DNA from 3 places in the Streptomyces sp. PsTaAH-124 genome. Region 1 is predicted to be linked to each of the others. Evidence: riboswitches for the same ligand, from Rfam matches in the RefSeq annotation. Region 1 holds a riboswitch; each other region holds the start of a gene.

Region 1 (5,625 bases):
TTCCTTCCAGGATCTGGTGGACGCGCAGGTCACGGACGATCTTCTCGATGCCGTACTCGCTGAGGTAGCCGTAGCCGCCGTGCAGCTGGAGCGCGCGGTCGGCGACCGTGTACCCGGTGTCGGTGGCGAACCGCTTGGCCATCGCGCACAGGTACGGCGCCTGCGGGTCGCCGGCGTCCAGGGCGCGGGCGGCCTGCTGCACCAGGGCGCGGGCGGCGGCGAGTTCGGTCGCCATGTCGGCCAGCCGGAAGCGCAGCGCCTGCGCGTCGAGCAGCCGCTGCCCGAACGCCTCCCGGTCGGCGAGGTGGGCGAGGCTGCGGTCCAGGGCGCTGCGGGCGCCGCCGAGCGAGCAGGCGGCGATGCCGAGCCGGCCGCCGTTGAGGCCGTTCATGGCGATGCGGAAGCCGTCGCCCTCGCGGCCCAGCAGCCGGTCGGCGGGCAGCCGTACGCCGTCCAGGATCACCTGGCGGGTGGGCTGGGCGTTCCAGCCCATCTTGCGTTCGTTGGGGCCGAAGCCCACCCCGGCGTCGTCCTTGTCGACGACGAAGGCGGAGACGCCGTCCGCTCCGGTGCCGCCGGTGCGGGCCATCACGATGTACAGCTGGGAGGCGCCCGCGCCGGAGATGAACTGCTTGACCCCGTCGAGCACATAGGTGTCGCCGTCGCGGACGGCCCGGCTGGTGAGGGCCGCCGCGTCGGAGCCCGCGCCGGGTTCGGTCAGGCAGTAGCTGGCCAGGTCGTCCATGGCGCACAGCCGGGGCAGCCACCGCTCGCGCTGGGCCGGGTCGCCGTAGCGGTCGATCATCCAGGCGACCATGTTGTGGATGGAGAGGTATCCGGCGATGGCGGGGCAGCCGGAGGCGAGGGTCTCGAAGACGAGGACGCCGTCGGCCCGGCCGAGGCCGGAGCCGCCGGACTCCTCGCGGACGTAGACGCCGCCTAGGCCGAGCCCGGCCGCCTTGCGCAGGACGTCGACCGGGAAGTGCTTGTCGCGGTCCCAGTCCAGGGCGTGCGGTGCCAGGTGGTCCTGGGCGAAGTCGAGGGTGGTCTCCACGAGGGCCTGCTGGTCCTCGGTGAGCAGGGTGTGGGTCATGGTCGCTCAGCCCATCGTGGGAATGGTGAAGCTCGCGCCCTCGCGCAGCCCGGCGGGCCAGCGGGACGTGACGGTCTTGGTACGGGTGTAGAAGCGGACGGCGTCCGGTCCGTGCTGGTTGAGGTCGCCGAAGCCGGAGCGCTTCCAGCCGCCGAAGGTGTGATAGGCGACCGGGACCGGGATGGGCACGTTGACGCCGACCATGCCGGTGTTCACCCGCCGGGTGAAGTCGCGGGCGGTGTCCCCGTCGCGGGTGAAGATCGCCACGCCGTTGCCGAAGGCGTGCTCGCTGGGCAGGCGCAGCGCCTCCTCGTAGTCGGCCGCGCGGACCACGGACAGGACGGGACCGAAGATCTCCTCCTGGTGGATACGCATGTCCGGGGTGACCCGGTCGAAGAGGGAGGCCCCGGCGAAGAAGCCGTTCTCGTGCCCGGGGAGCACGAAGTCCCGTCCATCCACGACGAGTTCGGCGCCCTCCTCCACCCCGAGGTCGACGTAGGACCGTACGCGCTCCACCGCGTCCCGGGCGACCAGCGGGCCGAAGTCGGCCTCGGGGTCGTCGCTGCGGCCGATGCGCAGGGTGCCGATGCGCTCCTTGAGCCGGGCGACCAGGGCGTCGGCGGTCTCCTCGCCGACCGGCACGGCGACCGAGATGGCCATGCAGCGCTCGCCCGCCGAGCCGTACCCGGCGCCGACCAGCGCCTCCACGGCCTGGTCGAGGTCGGCGTCCGGCATCACGATCATGTGGTTCTTGGCGCCGCCGAAGCACTGGGCGCGCTTGCCGTGGGCGGCGGCGGTGGCGTAGACGTGCGCGGCGACCGGGGTGGAGCCGACGAAGCCGAGGGCGGCCACGCGGGGATCCTCCAGCAGGGTGTCGACGGCTTCCCGGGCGCCGTTGACGACATTGAGGACGCCCGGCGGCAGGCCCGCCTCCAGGAAGAGTTCGGCGAGCCGCAGCGGCACCGAGGGTGCCCGCTCGGACGGCTTGAGGACATAGGCGTTTCCGCAGGCCAGGGCGGGGGCGGCCTTCCAGAGCGGGATCATGGCGGGGAAGTTGAACGGGGTGATGCCGGCGACCACGCCGAGCGGCGAGCGCAGCGAGTGCACATCGATGCCGGTGCCCGCGTTGTCGGTGAACTCGCCCTTGAGCAGGTGCGGGATCCCGGCGGCGAACTCGACGACCTCCAGGCCGCGCTGGAGGTCGCCGTGGGCGTCGGCGACGGTCTTGCCGTGCTCGGCGGAGAGCAGCCGGGCCAGGTCGTCCTTCTCCTGCTCGACGAGCTGGAGGAAGCGCAGCATGACCCGGGCGCGGCGCTGCGGGTTCCACTCGCCCCAGGCGCGCTGCGCCTCGGCGGCGACGGTGACCGCCGCCTCGGTCTCGGCCCGGTCCGCCAGCGGTACCCGGGCCTGGACCTCTCCGGTGTTGGGGTCGTACACGTCGCCCAGGGCCCCCGAGGTGCCCGGGACGTTCTCACCGCCGATGAAGTGGGTCAGTTCCCGTACACCGGCGGGGTGGTTCGGACGGATCATGGGTGCCTGCTCTCGTCAGGTGGGGGTGATCCAGGACGGCGCGCGCGACCGGCGCACGGCCCGCTCAGGTACGCGGGCGTGCGCGAGGGTGGTCGGCGCGGAACGCTGAGGACGCCGGACCGTCAGGCCGTCGGGCCGGGGCGGGTGAGGCCGGTGGCGGAATGCGGGGAACCCCCGCGGCGCAGCTCGCCGGGATCGTGGAAACGCACCGGTGCCATGCGTGTCAGCTCCATCCTCGTGGACCACACGGAACATCCCGCGGCCGGTATCCTGACTCCCGGATCAGCGCGCGCCGTCCGCCTTCCCGACATCCAGCTCGTCAGTGGCGTCCTGCTCGACGGCGTACTCCCCGGTCACAGTGGCGGGACCGTGCCGGAATCACACCGGCTTCCCTGCACCGCGGGCCTACGCCCCCAGAATATAGTTGGACGTCCTAGTAAATCCAGTGCCACGGGTGGAGCCGTACCGGATTCCCGCCGGAGCGGGCCTCCGCCGGGGCGCCGGACCGGCCGGAGGAGCGGCGCTCCCCCGGCCGCCGGGCGGCGGGCGTCCGTCAGAAGGCCGTCCAGGTGAACGCCACCGTGTCCCCCGCGTTCAGCTCGAACTGGCAGCCGCCCACCGGGGTGGGTGTGCCGTTGACGGAGATGTTCCAGTACGCCGAGCCGCCGCCGCTGACGTTCTTGATGCTGTCGACCGAGTAGTCGTCGAACGACGCGTACCAGGCGCCGTCCCAGCCGAAGTGCCGCTTGCGGGCGGCGTCGTCGAGGGCGGCGGTGGGCGTCGGCACGGCGGAGGCGTGGGCGCTCCCGTTCGTCCCGTCGCATCTGTGCGTACCGCCCGTCGCCGTGGTGACGTCGTGGCCGCGGGTCCAGACCTTCCCGTGGAACAGCGGCCCGTCGGGGCCCTGCACGGTCAGCGTCACCCTGACCGGGGCGTTCGTGCCGTACGCGCCGTGGGCGCCCGGTGCGCCGTGGGCCTGGGCGGTGGCCGGCGCGGCGGCCAGGGCCACGCCGAGGGCGGCGGAGGCGATGAGCGTACGGCGTATGCGGGTACGGGAGGCGAGCGAGGCGCGTGAGGTGCCGAAGGTGTGCTGCACGGCGGGAGCCTTCCTGGATGTGGGCGGCCCGCAGCCCCGTCACCGAGCGGGCGGGCCGGACACCGCCGCCGCCTCGGGCAGGACTCTCGGCTTCGCGCTGCGGACCATGACAGGGGGAAGCGGTTCACGGCGCGCCCCGGGTGTCCCGACTCGCGGCCCACCGGCCGCACACGGTTGCAGGTCAGCGCCGGACTCCCACCGGCTTCCCCCAGTCACGCGCCCCTATGCAGTTGTCGTACACGCGGTCCATCCGCCGAACGCGCGGGCGAACCGCCGCCATCCTAGGGCCGGTTGAGCCGGCCCGGGGGGCGTTTGCCCACTCCTCGTCCGGGCGGGTCGAACGCGTACAGCTCCAGGATGTCCGGCAGCGGGGCCACCCCCGGGCCACCGGCCCGCACCCAGCCGACGATGTCCTCCGTGGCCTCCGGGTCATTGACCAGCCCCAGCCAGACCGGCCGCGCCCCGGCCGCCCGGCCCGCGGCCGACGGCTGCACGACGACCACATTGGCCTGATCGCACACGTCCAGGCACGCGGAGATCCGCACCGGCACCCCGGCCCGCAGCCGCGCGGTCTGCGCCGCGTGGTCGACGCCGGTCACCTTGGGCGTACCGCAGCAGCAGTCCCGGCAGACCACGACCCGGCACGGCACGGGCACGGGTACCGGCTCCGGCTCCGGCTCCGGCTCCGGCCGCACGGACGACGACCGTGCGCGCGGTATGCCGCCGGACGGGTCCTCGGACACCGCGGTACCTCCCTGATCGGCCGACCGTCGCTCACGCCGGGACCGAGTATGCCTGTTCCCCCGGGGCACAAGCCCTCACCGCAGCTCTTCCAGTCGGTCCCGTACTTCCTGGGTGTCGTGGCCGCCCATCAGTTCGCGCAGCACGAGGACGCGTTCCAGCGCCTCGACGGCCTCGGGTGAGCGGCCTGCCGCCACCAGGACATCGGCACAGAGCCACAGGAGCTTGGCCTCGTCGTGCCAGTGTTCGAGGTCACACAGAATTCCGCAGGCCCGCCGGAGCAGCCTGAGCGCCTCCTCCCCCTCCGACCTGGAGAGGTGGATCTGGGCGAGGGTGTACAGGGCGTCCGCCCCGCACCTCCGGTCCGTCGTCCCCTCCGCGATGCGCAGCGCCTCGCCACAGGCGCGGAGCCCTTCGTCGTACTCCCCGCGGTCGCGGTGGAGGGTACCGATGCCGTTCAGCGCCGCCGCTTCCCCGCTGCGGTCGCCCAGCGCCCGGTACAGCTCCAGGGCTTGCCGGTGATGCTCCTCCGCCGCCGTTCCGTCCCCCTGCTTGCGCAACGTGAGCGCGAGCGTGTGCAGGGAATGCGCCAGGCTCAGTCTGCCGGTCTCGGTGTCGTCCTCCTTGCTCAGCCGGACGGCCCGGAACAGATGGCCCGCCGCCCGCTCGAACTGCTCCTGCCGCCAGTAGGTCCCGGCCAGCATCCGGTGCACCATGGCGCACTGAGCGGGCTCGGCCACCTTCTCCGCCACCTCCCGCGCCAGCGTCAGCCCTCGCAACGCGTCGTCCAGGCGGCGGCGCGACCACTGATAGGTGACGAGAGCCATCGGCAGCAGCCAGACGTAGCGCTCCAGCCCTTTCCGGTGGGCCAGTTGAATACCGAGCTGCACGGTGTCGTACTCGTCGTCCAGCACGGCCAGCGCCTGTTCGAGGTCCACCGGCTCGAACACTCTCACCCCGGCGGGGTCACCCACGGGAAGTGCCCGCTGCTCATGGAGGCGGCGGTCACAGGCGTGGACGTTGTGCAACTGGTGGTCCAGCACCCGCCGTACGGTCGCGTCCTCGAAGTCCTCCGGGACGCCGTCGGCTTCGGGGTCCACCTCGTGGCGTGCGAAGGCGCGCACCAGATCGTGCAGGCTGTAGCGGTCGGCCCGGAGTTCCACCA
Region 2 (5,625 bases), on a different contig from region 1:
CCAGGCGCGCTTGCCGCCCAGCAGCCGCACCACGGCGAGGTCCGCGCCGTCCAGCAGCGCGGGCAGCTCACCGGTCACGTCCACCCGGGTCGGGTTGCCGATCCGGTAGGACGCCCCGCAGGCGCGGGCCGCCAGCAGATCGGTGTCGGCGGTGGACAACAACAACACTGTGCTCATGCGGGCGCTCCCGGTGGAATGAAAGGCAGTCCTTGCGGCGCGCCGGACTCGATGAGCCGCCACAGCGCGTCCGTGTCCGCGTGCTGTTCGATCAGGTCGCCGAGCCGGTCGAGCTGCTCCTCGCGCAGCGCGGCGAACGACGTGGTGGGCGAGGGCACGAAACGGCGGCCCGCGGCGGCGGCGACCACCCGCAGGAAGGCCCGGCGGAAGCCGTCCGACTCCAGCGAGCCGTGCCAGTGCGTGCCCCAGACCGAGCCGGCCCGGCAGCCGTCGAGGAAGGGCTCGCCGCCGGTGACGTCGGCGACGCCGTGATGGATCTCGTAGCCCTCGACCCGCTCGCCGAGGGCCGTCCCCTCGGGCCGGGCGAGGGTCTTGTCCGGGGCGAACCGGACGCGTACGGGCAGCAGTCCGAGCCCGTCGACCCGGCCGCGACGGCTCTCGACGTCGTCCTCGATGTGCTCGCCGAGGAGCTGGAAGCCGCCGCAGACACCGAGGACGGGCCGCCCCTCGGCGGCCCGGCGGCGCAGCGCGTCCGCGAGGCCCCGCTCGCGCAGCCAGTCCAGCGCCCGCACGGTGCCGCGGGTGCCCGGGACCACGACGAGATCGGCGTCGGCCAGTTCCTCGGGCCGGTCCACGAACCGCACGACGACGCCCGGTTCGGCGGCCAGCGCGTCCACGTCGGTGAAGTTGGACATCAGCGGGACGGCGCAGACGGCGACCCGCAGCACGTCCTCGCCGACCGGCGGCGCCACGGCGGACTCCCGTACGGCACCGCGCAGCGACACCCGCAGTCCGTCCTCCTCGTCGATGCCGAGCCCGTGCCGGAAGGGCAGCACCCCGTAGGTGTGCCGCCCGGTGAGCCCGTGCAGCATGCCGATGCCGGGTTCGAGCAGCGAGACGTCGCCGCGGAACTTGTTGACGAGGAAACCGGCGACCAGTTCCTGGTCCTCGGGACAGAGCAGGGCCACGGTGCCGAAGAAGGAGGCGAAGACGCCGCCGCGGTCGATGTCGCCGACGACGACCACCGGCAGCCGCGCGCCGCGCGCGATGCCCATGTTGACGATGTCGGTGCGGCGCAGATTGATCTCGGCCGGACTGCCCGCGCCCTCGCAGATCACCGCGTCGTAGGAGCCGCGCAGTTCGGCCAGGCAGTCCAGCACCGTGCCCAGCAGCCGCTGCTGGCGCCCGCCGTGGTAGCCGCGCGCGCTCATCTCGCCCACCGGCCTGCCCAGCAGCACCACTTGGCTGCTCTGCTCGCCGCCCGGCTTGAGCAGCACCGGGTTCATCAGCGCGGTCGGCTCGATCCGGCACGCCTGCGCCTGCATGGCCTGCGCCCGGCCGATCTCGGCGCCCTCACGGGTGACGAACGAGTTGAGGGACATGTTCTGCGCCTTGAACGGCGCGACCTTGACGCCCTGGCGTGCCAGCCACCGGCAGATCCCGGCGGTGACGACGCTCTTCCCGGCGTCGGAGGTGGTCCCGGCGACGAGCAGCCCGCCGCCCCGGCCACCGCTCATGACGTACGTCCCTTCGTCCGACGGTCGCGACGGCCGCACAGGAGCCTCACGGCGGCGCAGGTGCCGAGCGCGAGCCAGCTCACGCGCCGTGAGAGCCGTACGGCCCGGTCGATGTCACCGGCCCGCACCGCGCGCCCCGCCGCGCCGTTCAGCACCGGCCGGTGCTCCACGCGCCCGGCGTACGACAGCGTGCCGCCGAGGCGGACGCCGAGCGCGCCCGCGAACGAGGCTTCCACCGGCCCGGCGTTGGGGCTCGGGTGCCGTCCGGCGTCCGCGCGCCAGGCGCGCACGGCGCCGCGCGGATCGCCGCCCGCCGCGGTGGCCAGGACGGCGGTCAGCCGGGCGCCCGGCCAGCCGGCCAGGTCGTCCAGGCGGGCGGAGGCCCAGCCGAAGCGCCGGTGGCGGGGCGACTTGTGGCCGACCATGGCGTCCAGGGTGTTGACGGCACGGAAGCCGAGAAGGCCGGGCACGCCCGCGACGGCGCCCCAGACGAGGGCGCCGACCACGGCGTCGGAGGTGTTCTCGGCGACCGACTCGACGACCGCGCGGGCGATCTGGGCGGCGTCCAGCGCCTGCGGGTCGCGCCCGCACAGATGCGGCAGCCGCGCCCGCGCGGCCTCGATGTCGCCGGACTCCAGGGCCTGTCCGACGGCGCGGGCCTCGCGGGCCAGCGAGGTGCCGCCGACCACGGCCCAGGTGGCGGCGCCGGTCAGCAGGACGGAGGCGGTGTACGGGAAGCGGGAGGCGCGGGCGGCGCGGGCGGCGGCGGCCCCCAGCGCGACGGCGCCACCGGCGCACACGGCGGTGTGCAGCGCGCCCCAGCCGCGGTGGTCGTGCCACAGCGCACGTTCGACGGCGCCCGCGGCCCGCCCGAACACGGCGACCGGATGCCCGCGGCGCGGGTCGCCGAGGAGCAGGTCACCGAGGAGGCCGGCGGCGGCGCCGTACGCGAAGACGCGATCGGCACCCATCGGGTCAGCCGGCCGCGGGGTCGGTCAGGGAGTCGCTGATGAACCTCGGTCGGCAGCCGCGCATGGCGATGGTCCTCACTCAGGGTGTCCGCGCCCTGGTTCGACGTGACCGGCGGCGAGAGTTCCTGGCTTCCGGGGGTGTTCCTCCCCGGTGACAGTGGCGGGACCGCGCCGGATTCGCACCGGCTTCCTCTTCTGCCGCCGTACATGGCCCCGGAAGTCCACCACGGCCCCGGAACAGCCGTCAACTTGCCGTTGACCTGCGGCGGGGTGGTGTGCCGAGGCTCATATCCCCGATCCGGGCCCGCGGACTTGAAACGGCTCCTTCTGGCCTCTTTCCCGGCGGCGAAGCTGGGAAGACTCCTGTCATGAACATCCATGGGGGCTGGAGGAGGCGGGCGTCGGCAGGCAGGGAGCCGACGGGGCGCGCTTGGGTCAGGAGCAGCTACTCGGCGAGCGGCGGAGAGTGCGTGGAGGCAGCTTGGGAGCAGGGCCGTGTGCTCGTGGGCGACTCGAAGCGGCCGGTGGACGGCGCGAGCGGGCCCGTGCTCGCCTTTCGCCGTACGGCGTGGTGTGGTTTTCTGGCGGGGCTGGTGAACCCGGAAGCGGGCGGCTCGTGATCGCCCCGGGGGACGGGAGGTCCACCTATGCGGGACCGAGCTGACGGAACGGCGTCGGCGGTGGGAAACCGCGATGGAACCATGGAGAACCGGACGTCCGCGGCGCTCCCGCTGATCCTCTTCTCCTCGGCCACCGGGATCCTCGCGGTGGGGGCCGGCGCGTTGGCGGCGCTGCTGGTACCGGACGGCGCGGCGCGCGGCGTTGTCTGGCTGCTGGTCACCGCGCTGGTGGCCGTCGGCGGCGGACTGTGGTGGGGGCTCACTCCGCTCACGGAGCGGCTGAGGGTCCTGAACCGGGCCCTTGAGACGGTTCAGCCCCGGGGCGAGCCCCCTCGCTGACCCCGCCGGGCACGGCGGCACCGGAGCGCCGACGCAGCGCTCTGCCCACGGTGGCGCCGAGCGCTGTGAGGACCGCCGCGCCGACCGCCCCGGTGACAGTGGTAGTCAGCGGGGTGGCCGCCGCGAACGGAACGGCGGGAGTGACCCGGGTGGCCACGGCGATGCTCAGCAGGAGGACGCTCGCGCACGCCGTGGCCACCAGCATGCGGGCGGACAGCAGCCGGATCTCGTTGGAGACCCGGGCGTTCTCCAGCTCGATCAGCCGCTGAAGCCACTCGGGCTGCTTGATCGCCTCGACCTTGACCGTGTTGTCGTCGAGTGGAGCAGCGTTCTCCGGCTCGGCGCCCCCCGTACGCAGGCGCTGCCACCACGTTCGTATTCCGAAGACCGCCATGGTCCTCCCACCCCGTTCCCGCCCGGGTCGTCGTCCCGTCCCGGGGTCAGCTGTTGTCCAGGCTCCCTCTGACTGCGCCGAGCAGGTCGGTCATCCGGTCGCCCTCGTACGCGATGGCGCTGATCTCCTCGAAGCACTCCTGGTAGCGGGCCATCAGGGCCAGATCATCGCGGCTCGACAAGCCGCCTCCTGGTCCCTCCACGTAGAGCAGGTCGTCGTCGTCGCGGAAGCTGAGCAGGATGAACGGCGTCGCGACGCTGAAGTGCGCCCCGGCGGAGAACGGCAGCACCCGCAGATTGGTGCGCGGGTGCTCCGTGAGGGACAGCAGATGATCGATCTGCCGTCGCATCACGGCGGGTCCGCCGACCTGCCGCCGCACGGCCGCCTCGTCCAGGACGATGTCGATCCGGGGACCGTCGCTCCCGTCGAAGAACCGCTCCTGCCGGGAGAGCCGGAGGTCCACCTGCTGGCGCAGCAGCGACTCGGGGCCCAGCGCCGACAGCAGCGCCGTGGCGTAGTCCTCCGTCTGCACGAGCCCCGGCAGGATGGTCGGGTTGTACATGCGGATCGTGTCCGCCGACCCCTCGTACCCCAGGTACAAGGCGTACTGGGGCGACACCACGTCGCTGTACTGCGCCCACCATGACTGTCCTTTCGAGCCGCGTGCCGCGTCCTCCAGCTCCGCGACCAGACCGGCGTCCGTGACCTCGTACAGCTGGAGCAGGGCCCGCAGGTCCGTGACCCCGAGACTGACCGTCCCGGCCTCGATCCTGATCAGTTTGGAGAGCGACCATTCGAGGGCCTTCGTTGCGTCCCGCTGGGTCAACCCGGCGTTCTCGCGTGCCTTGCGCAGTTCGATTCGCAGCAAAAACCCCCGTAAGCGTCATAGAACGGCTCACGGGGGTCGATGCGGATGGTGCGGCCGGGGACTGAGCGGCCGCAGGGCTTCCTGTGGTCAGCCCAGAATCAGGGAAATTCCGTAGGCGACAGCCGCCGCACACAGCGCGAAGCACGCATAGGCACCGGCGGTGGCGGCGACGGCCGACTCGCCGCGGGTCGACGCGGCCTCGCGGCGGGACAGGCCCGCGATGCCGAGGGTGAACAGGGCCACCAGGCCGACGGTGGCCACGAGACTGACGCCGAAGACGGAGCCGAGCGCCGCCCAGTCGATCTTCATGTCGGAGCTGCTTTCTTGATTCTCGGGAGCCGGGTGGGGCGCGCGGTCAGACGGCCGCGGCGGGCGGGGTGGCCGCCGCCGGGGTCGCGACCGGGCTCGGGTCGAGGACGGGGACGGGCGCCGGGGCGGGGATGGTGGCCATGAGGCCGTCGGCCGCCGTCGCGCCCGCCAGGGGCGCCGCCGGTGCCGCGACCGGGGGCGGGGCCACCGCGGCGATCGCCTGGGTCACCACACCGGCCGGTTCCCCGGCGGCGGGCTCGGCCGCGTTGACGTTGGTGTGGTCGACGACCTGGCGGCGGGAGATCTTCCAGATCGCGAAGCTCGCGGCCACCAGGAACACGGCGACCAGCGTGGTGCCCCAGTCGCCCAGACCGGTGACGGCCTCGGCGCCCGCGCCGACCACCGCGGCGGCCGGCAGCGTCAGCACCCA
Region 3 (5,625 bases), on a different contig from region 1:
CTGCTCGCCGTCCTTCAACTGGAAGGCGGCCCTGGACGACGACCGGATCGCCAAGTTCCAGCGTGAACTGGGCGCGATGGGCTACCGGTTCCAGTTCATCACGCTGGCCGGTTTCCACTCGCTCAACCACGGCATGTTCGACCTGGCCCGCGGCTACGCCGAGCACGGCATGACCGCCTATGTCGACCTCCAGGAGCGCGAGTTCGCCGCGCAGGCCGACGGGTTCACCGCGGTCAGGCACCAACGCGAGGTCGGCACCGGCTACTTCGACCTGGTCTCCACGGCCGTCAACCCCGCCTCCTCCACCACCGCCCTGGCCGGCTCCACGGAGGAGGAGCAGTTCCACTAGCCGCTGCACGGCCTGTACGGCTGTACGGCGCGGCCCCCGCCCGGGGCCGCCCGTGGGTCCTGTCGCGTCCGAAGGAGAACCCGATGACCACCCTCGCACCGCCCCGGCCCGTCCGTGTCCTCGCCGCTCCCGGCCCCCGGCACGAGGAGATCCTGACCCCCGGCGCCCTGGACTTCGTCGGCCGGCTGGCCGCCGCGTTCGCGGAGCGCCGGCGCGACCTGCTGAAGGAGCGGCGGCGCCAGGCGATGCGGCTGGCGTCGGGCTCCCCGCTCGGCTTCCCCATGGTGACCGCCGCCGTGCGCGCCGACCCGTTCTGGCGGGTCGCGCCGCCCGCGCCCGGTCTGGCCGACCGGCGGGTGGAGATCACCGGGCCGCCGGACCGCCGGACGGCCGTCGAGGCGCTGGCCTCCGGCGCCCAGGTGTGGACGGCCGACTTCGAGGACGCCACCGCACCGCTGTGGGACAACGTCGTGGGCGGGCAGCTGACCCTGCTGGACACCGTCGAGGGCCGGATCGGCCCGCCCGCACCCGGCGGCGGGGAGCACCGGGCGGGCGGCGGCCGGATCCCCACCGTCATGGTCCGCCCGCGCGGCTGGCACCTGGACGAGGCGCACCTGGAGCACGACGGCGCGCCGGTGCCCGCCGCCCTGGCCGACTTCGGCCTGTACTTCTTCCACTGCGCCCGGCGGCGGACCGAGGACGGGAGCGGCCCGTACTTCTCGCTGCCCAAGCTGGAGAACCGGTACGAGGCACGGCTGTGGAACGACGTGTTCCTGCTCGCCCAGGAGCTGCTGGGCATCCCCCGGGGCACCGTCCGGGCCACCGTGCTGATCGAGACGGTCACCGCCGCCTTCGAGATGGAGGAGATCCTCCACGAGCTGCGCGAGCACGGTGCGGGTCTGACCGCGGGCCGCCGGGACTACCTGTTCAGCCTCGTGCGCACCTTCGGCCACCGCACCGACTTCCTGCTGCCGGAGCGCGCGGGGGTGCCGATGACGGCGCCGTTCCTGCGGGCGTACACCGAGCTGCTGGTGCGCACGTGCCACCGGCGCGGCGCGCATGCCGTCGGCGGGCGGGCGGCCCAGGTGCCGGGCGCGGACGCGGCGGCGCGCGAGGCGGCCGTCGCGGCGGTCCGGCTGGACAAGGAGCGGGAGGCGGAGGACGGCTTCGACGGGTCCCAGGTGGCCTGTGCCGAGCTGGTCCCGGTCTGCCGGGAGGCGTTCGACGGGGTCCTGGGCGAGCGGCCGCACCAGCTCGACCGCACCCGCGAGGACGTCGAGGCGGGCGCCGCCGAGCTGCTGTCGGTGCGGCGGATCAGCGCCCCGCCGACCCCGGAGGGGGTGCGCACGGGCGTCGCCGTCGCGCTGCGCTGCTTCGCTGCCTGGCTCGGCGGGCGGGGCACCGTCGTCGTGGACGGGCTGCTGGAGGACACGGCCACCGCCGAGGTCGCCCGGACGCAGATCTGGCAGTGGCTGCGGCACCGGGTGGTCGACCGGGAGACGGTGCTGCGGATGCTCGACGACGAGCTGGCAGCACTGGGCGCCGCCTACCCGTGGGCGCCGCTGGAGGAGGTGCGCGCGCTGTTCGAGCGCACCGCGCTCGCCGGTGAGCTGCCGCTGTTCTTCACCCCCGACGCGTACGCGCGCCACCTGGTGCGCCGTACGGGCGCCGGGGGGTGCGAGCGGGGATGAGCCTGCGGCCGGACTGAGGGGTCCGGGCGCGGCGCGTACCGAGGGGTGCGCGACGGCACCGGTGCGGTGAGGGCCGCGGCGGTGCCCCGGGAGACGGGCGGGAAGCGCGGGTACGGCGCTTCCCGCCCGTGCCGTTTCCGGGTCCGCGCGCCGTGCGCCGCCGCCACCGCGACAGGGCTTAGGTATACCTAAGTTTTCCCGAAGACACAACATCTGGGGCTGTGCACCACGGCAGCGTTCTAGATGTAGTGTTGGCCGTGCTGGTGGTTCGCCAGGCACTCCGGTGCCCGGCGAGGCAAGAGGGAACCCGGTGGGAATCCGGGACTGCCCCGCAGCGGTGAGCGGGAACGACCGCCGTCATACGCACTGGACCCGGTGGACCGGGCCTGGGAAGCGACGGCCAGTAGACGTCTCGTACGACACGAGACACGCCCGCGAGTCCGAAGACCTGCCACCGGTGCGTACGCCGACGAGCGGCGTGCGTGCTCCGAGGCCCCGAGGGAGGGCCGCGTGGCAGCAGCACGGACCCGGGTCCGGCGTGCCCTTCTTCCGCCGCCGCCCGGCCCCGCCGTACGCGCCGCGACGCTCCTCCTCCCCCGGTCCTCGGACAGGGACGGGAACGAGCGAGAGGAGCGGCGGTCGATGAGCGGCCTCGTGTATTTCTCCAGCGTCTCGGAGAACACCAAGCGCTTCGTGGAGAAGCTGGGTCTGCCCGCCACGCGCATCCCCCTGCATCCGCACCGCGACGGCCTGCCGCGGGTGACCGGGCCGTATGTGCTGATCACGCCGACCTACGGCGGCGGCGAACGCGCCGGGGCGGTCCCCAGGCAGGTGATCCGCTTTCTGAACGTCGAGGCCAACCGCGCGCTGCTGCGCGGGGTCATCGCGTCCGGCAACACCAACTTCGGCGCGGACTACTGCCTGGCCGGACGGGTGATCGCGGCGAAGTGCGGGGTTCCGGAGCTGTACCGATTCGAACTGCTGGGCACGGAGCGCGACGTCCGTGCCGTGAGGGAAGGACTGAGGACGTTTTGGACACGACACTCATCGGCGGCGGCGTGATCACCGCCCAGCGCGAGTCGGTCGGTACGCGCAAGGACTACCACGCGCTCAACGCCCTGCTGAACATGTACGACTGCGACGGCCGCATCCAGTTCGACAAGGACCGCGAGGCCGTACGCCAGTACTTCCTCCAGCACGTCAACCCGAACACGGTGGTCTTCCCCACCCTCAAGGAGAAGATCGACCACCTGATCGAGAACGACTACTACGAGGAAGCCCCGATCCGGCGCTACGACTGGGAGTTCGTCAAGGGCCTGTACCGGCGGGCGTACGCCCACGAGCACCGCTTCCGCACCTTCCTCGGCGCGTTCAAGTACTACACGTCGTACACGCTCAAGACCTTCGACGGCTCCCGCTACCTGGAGCGCTACGAGGACCGGGTGGCCGCGACCGCGCTGTTCCTCGGCGCCGGGGACGAGGCGCTGGCGTCCCGGCTGGTGGACGAGATGATGACCGGCCGCTTCCAGCCGGCCACGCCGACCTTCCTCAACGCGGGCAAGGCGCAGCGCGGCGAGCTGGTCTCCTGCTTCCTGCTGCGCGTCGAGGACAACCTGGAGTCCATCGGCCGGGGCGTCAACTCGGCGCTCCAGCTGTCCAAGCGCGGCGGCGGGGTGGCGCTGCTGCTGACCAACCTGCGCGAACAGGGCGCCCCGATCAAGAAGATCGAGAACCAGTCCTCCGGGGTGGTCCCGGTGATGAAGCTGCTGGAGGACTCCTTCTCCTACGCCAACCAGCTCGGCGCGCGCCAGGGCGCGGGCGCGGTCTACCTGCACGCCCACCACCCGGACATCATGCGGTTCCTGGACACCAAGCGGGAGAACGCGGACGAGAAGATCCGCATCAAGACGCTGTCGCTGGGCGTGGTCGTCCCGGACATCACCTTCGAACTGGCCAAGCGCAACGAGGACATGCACCTGTTCTCGCCCTACGACGTGGAACGCGAGTACGGCAGGCCGCTGGCCGATCTCTCCGTCAGCGAGCACTACGACGACCTGGTCGCCAACCCGCGCATCCGCAAGACCACGCTCAGCGCCCGCGAGTTCTTCAAGACGATCGCGGAGCTTCAGTTCGAGTCGGGCTACCCGTATCTGCTGTTCGAGGACACCGTGAACCGGGCCAACCCGATCCCGGGCTGGATCAACATGTCCAACCTGTGCTCGGAGATCCTCCAGGTGAACACGCCGAGCACGTACGACGCCTCGCTCGGCTACGAGACCGTCGGCCGGGACATCTCCTGCAACCTGGGCTCGCTGAACATCGCCGCCGCCATGGCCTCCCCCGACCTCGGCGCGAGCGTGGAGACAGCGGTGCGCGGTCTGACGTCCGTCTCCGACCAGTCGCACATCGACGCGGTGCCGTCCGTGGCACACGGCAACGACCTCTCGCACTCCATCGGCCTGGGCCAGATGAACCTGCACGGCTACCTCGCCTCGCAGCGCATCCACTACGGCAGCGAGGAGGGCGTCGACTTCACCGACCTGTACTTCTACACGATCGCCTACCACGCGCTGCGCGCCTCGAACCGGATCGCGATCGAACGCGGCACCGCCTTCGACGGGTTCGAGAAGTCCGCGTACGCCGACGGCTCGTACTTCGACCAGTACACCGAGCGGGCCTGGGAGCCGGCCACCGCGCGGGTGCGGGAGCTGTTCGCCGACGCGGGGATCGCGCTGCCCACGCAGGACGACTGGCGCGAGCTGAAGCGGTCAGTGCGGGAGCACGGCATCTACAACCAGTACCTCCAGGCCGTGCCGCCGACCGGGTCCATCAGCTACATCAACGACTCGACCGCCTCCATCCACCCGATCGCCTCCAAGGTGGAGATCCGCAAGGAGGGCAAGCTCGGCCGCGTCTACTACCCGGCGCCGCACATGGACAACGACAACCTGGAGTACTTCCAGGACGCGTACGAGATCGGCTACGAGAAGATCATCGCCACCTACGCGGCGGCCACCCGCCATGTCGACCAGGGGCTCAGCTGCACGCTGTTCTTCCGGGACACGGCCACCACCCGCGACCTCAACAAGGCGCAGATCCTCGCCTGGCGCCAGGGCATCAAGACGCTCTACTACATCCGGCTGCGCCAGGAGGCCCTGGAGGGCACCGAGATCGAGAACTGCCTGTCCTGCACCCTGTGACCCCCTCGCACGCCCCGTTCACGAAAGCACCCCGATGACCACCACCCCCGCCCCGCTGACCGAGATCTCGGTCACCCCGCCGGCCTTCCGCCAGGACCCGGCCGCCCGGCTGCGCCCGGTCAACTGGAACCGCGTCACCGACGAGAAGGACCTGGAGGTGTGGAACCGGCTCACCGCCAACTTCTGGCTGCCCGAGAAGGTGCCGCTCTCCAACGACGTGGGCGCCTGGCAGCAGCGGCTCACCGCGGACGAACGCACCCTGACCATGCGGGTGTTCACCGGTCTGACCATGCTCGACACCGTGCAGGCCACGGTCGGCGAGATCGTCCAGATCCAGGACGCGCGCACCGAGCACGAGCAGGCCGTCTACACCAACATCGCCTTC

Evidence for each region. A riboswitch is a leader RNA that binds a small molecule or an ion and turns the genes downstream of it on or off. The one in region 1 is predicted to bind cobalamin.
Region 2: it holds a riboswitch for cobalamin, as region 1 does, so the genes downstream of both, B086_RS0117290 (cobalamin biosynthesis protein) here and B086_RS0100830 (CoA-acylating methylmalonate-semialdehyde dehydrogenase) in region 1, are expected to answer to the same signal.
Region 3: it holds a riboswitch for cobalamin, as region 1 does, so the genes downstream of both, nrdI (class Ib ribonucleoside-diphosphate reductase assembly flavoprotein NrdI) here and B086_RS0100830 (CoA-acylating methylmalonate-semialdehyde dehydrogenase) in region 1, are expected to answer to the same signal.

What each region holds. Positions count from the first base shown of each region.
Region 1 is NZ_KB892157.1:205,482-211,106, forward strand. It holds gene B086_RS0100825 (acyl-CoA dehydrogenase family protein) at 1-1,093, opposite strand, end outside; gene B086_RS0100830 (CoA-acylating methylmalonate-semialdehyde dehydrogenase) at 1,100-2,623, opposite strand; cobalamin riboswitch at 2,888-3,016, opposite strand; gene B086_RS0100840 (DUF4430 domain-containing protein) at 3,177-3,719, opposite strand; cobalamin riboswitch at 3,858-3,928, opposite strand; gene B086_RS38840 (hypothetical protein) at 4,001-4,414, opposite strand; gene B086_RS0100850 (AfsR/SARP family transcriptional regulator) at 4,538-5,625, opposite strand, start outside.
Region 2 is NZ_KB892169.1:408,976-414,600, forward strand. It holds gene cobN (cobaltochelatase subunit CobN) at 1-177, opposite strand, end outside; gene B086_RS0117285 (cobyric acid synthase) at 174-1,694, opposite strand; gene B086_RS0117290 (cobalamin biosynthesis protein) at 1,691-2,665, opposite strand; cobalamin riboswitch at 2,762-2,906, opposite strand; gene B086_RS42900 (DUF397 domain-containing protein) at 3,034-3,285, shown strand; gene B086_RS0117295 (hypothetical protein) at 3,367-3,624, shown strand; gene B086_RS45920 (hypothetical protein) at 3,765-3,893, shown strand; gene B086_RS0117305 (helix-turn-helix domain-containing protein) at 4,065-4,886, opposite strand; gene B086_RS0117310 (hypothetical protein) at 4,974-5,195, opposite strand; gene B086_RS0117315 (inorganic phosphate transporter) at 5,242-5,625, opposite strand, start outside.
Region 3 is NZ_KB892165.1:114,634-120,258, forward strand. It holds gene aceA (isocitrate lyase) at 1-349, shown strand, start outside; gene B086_RS0112255 (malate synthase) at 433-2,040, shown strand; cobalamin riboswitch at 2,288-2,511, shown strand; gene nrdI (class Ib ribonucleoside-diphosphate reductase assembly flavoprotein NrdI) at 2,683-3,102, shown strand; gene nrdE (class 1b ribonucleoside-diphosphate reductase subunit alpha) at 3,099-5,240, shown strand; gene nrdF (class 1b ribonucleoside-diphosphate reductase subunit beta) at 5,275-5,625, shown strand, end outside.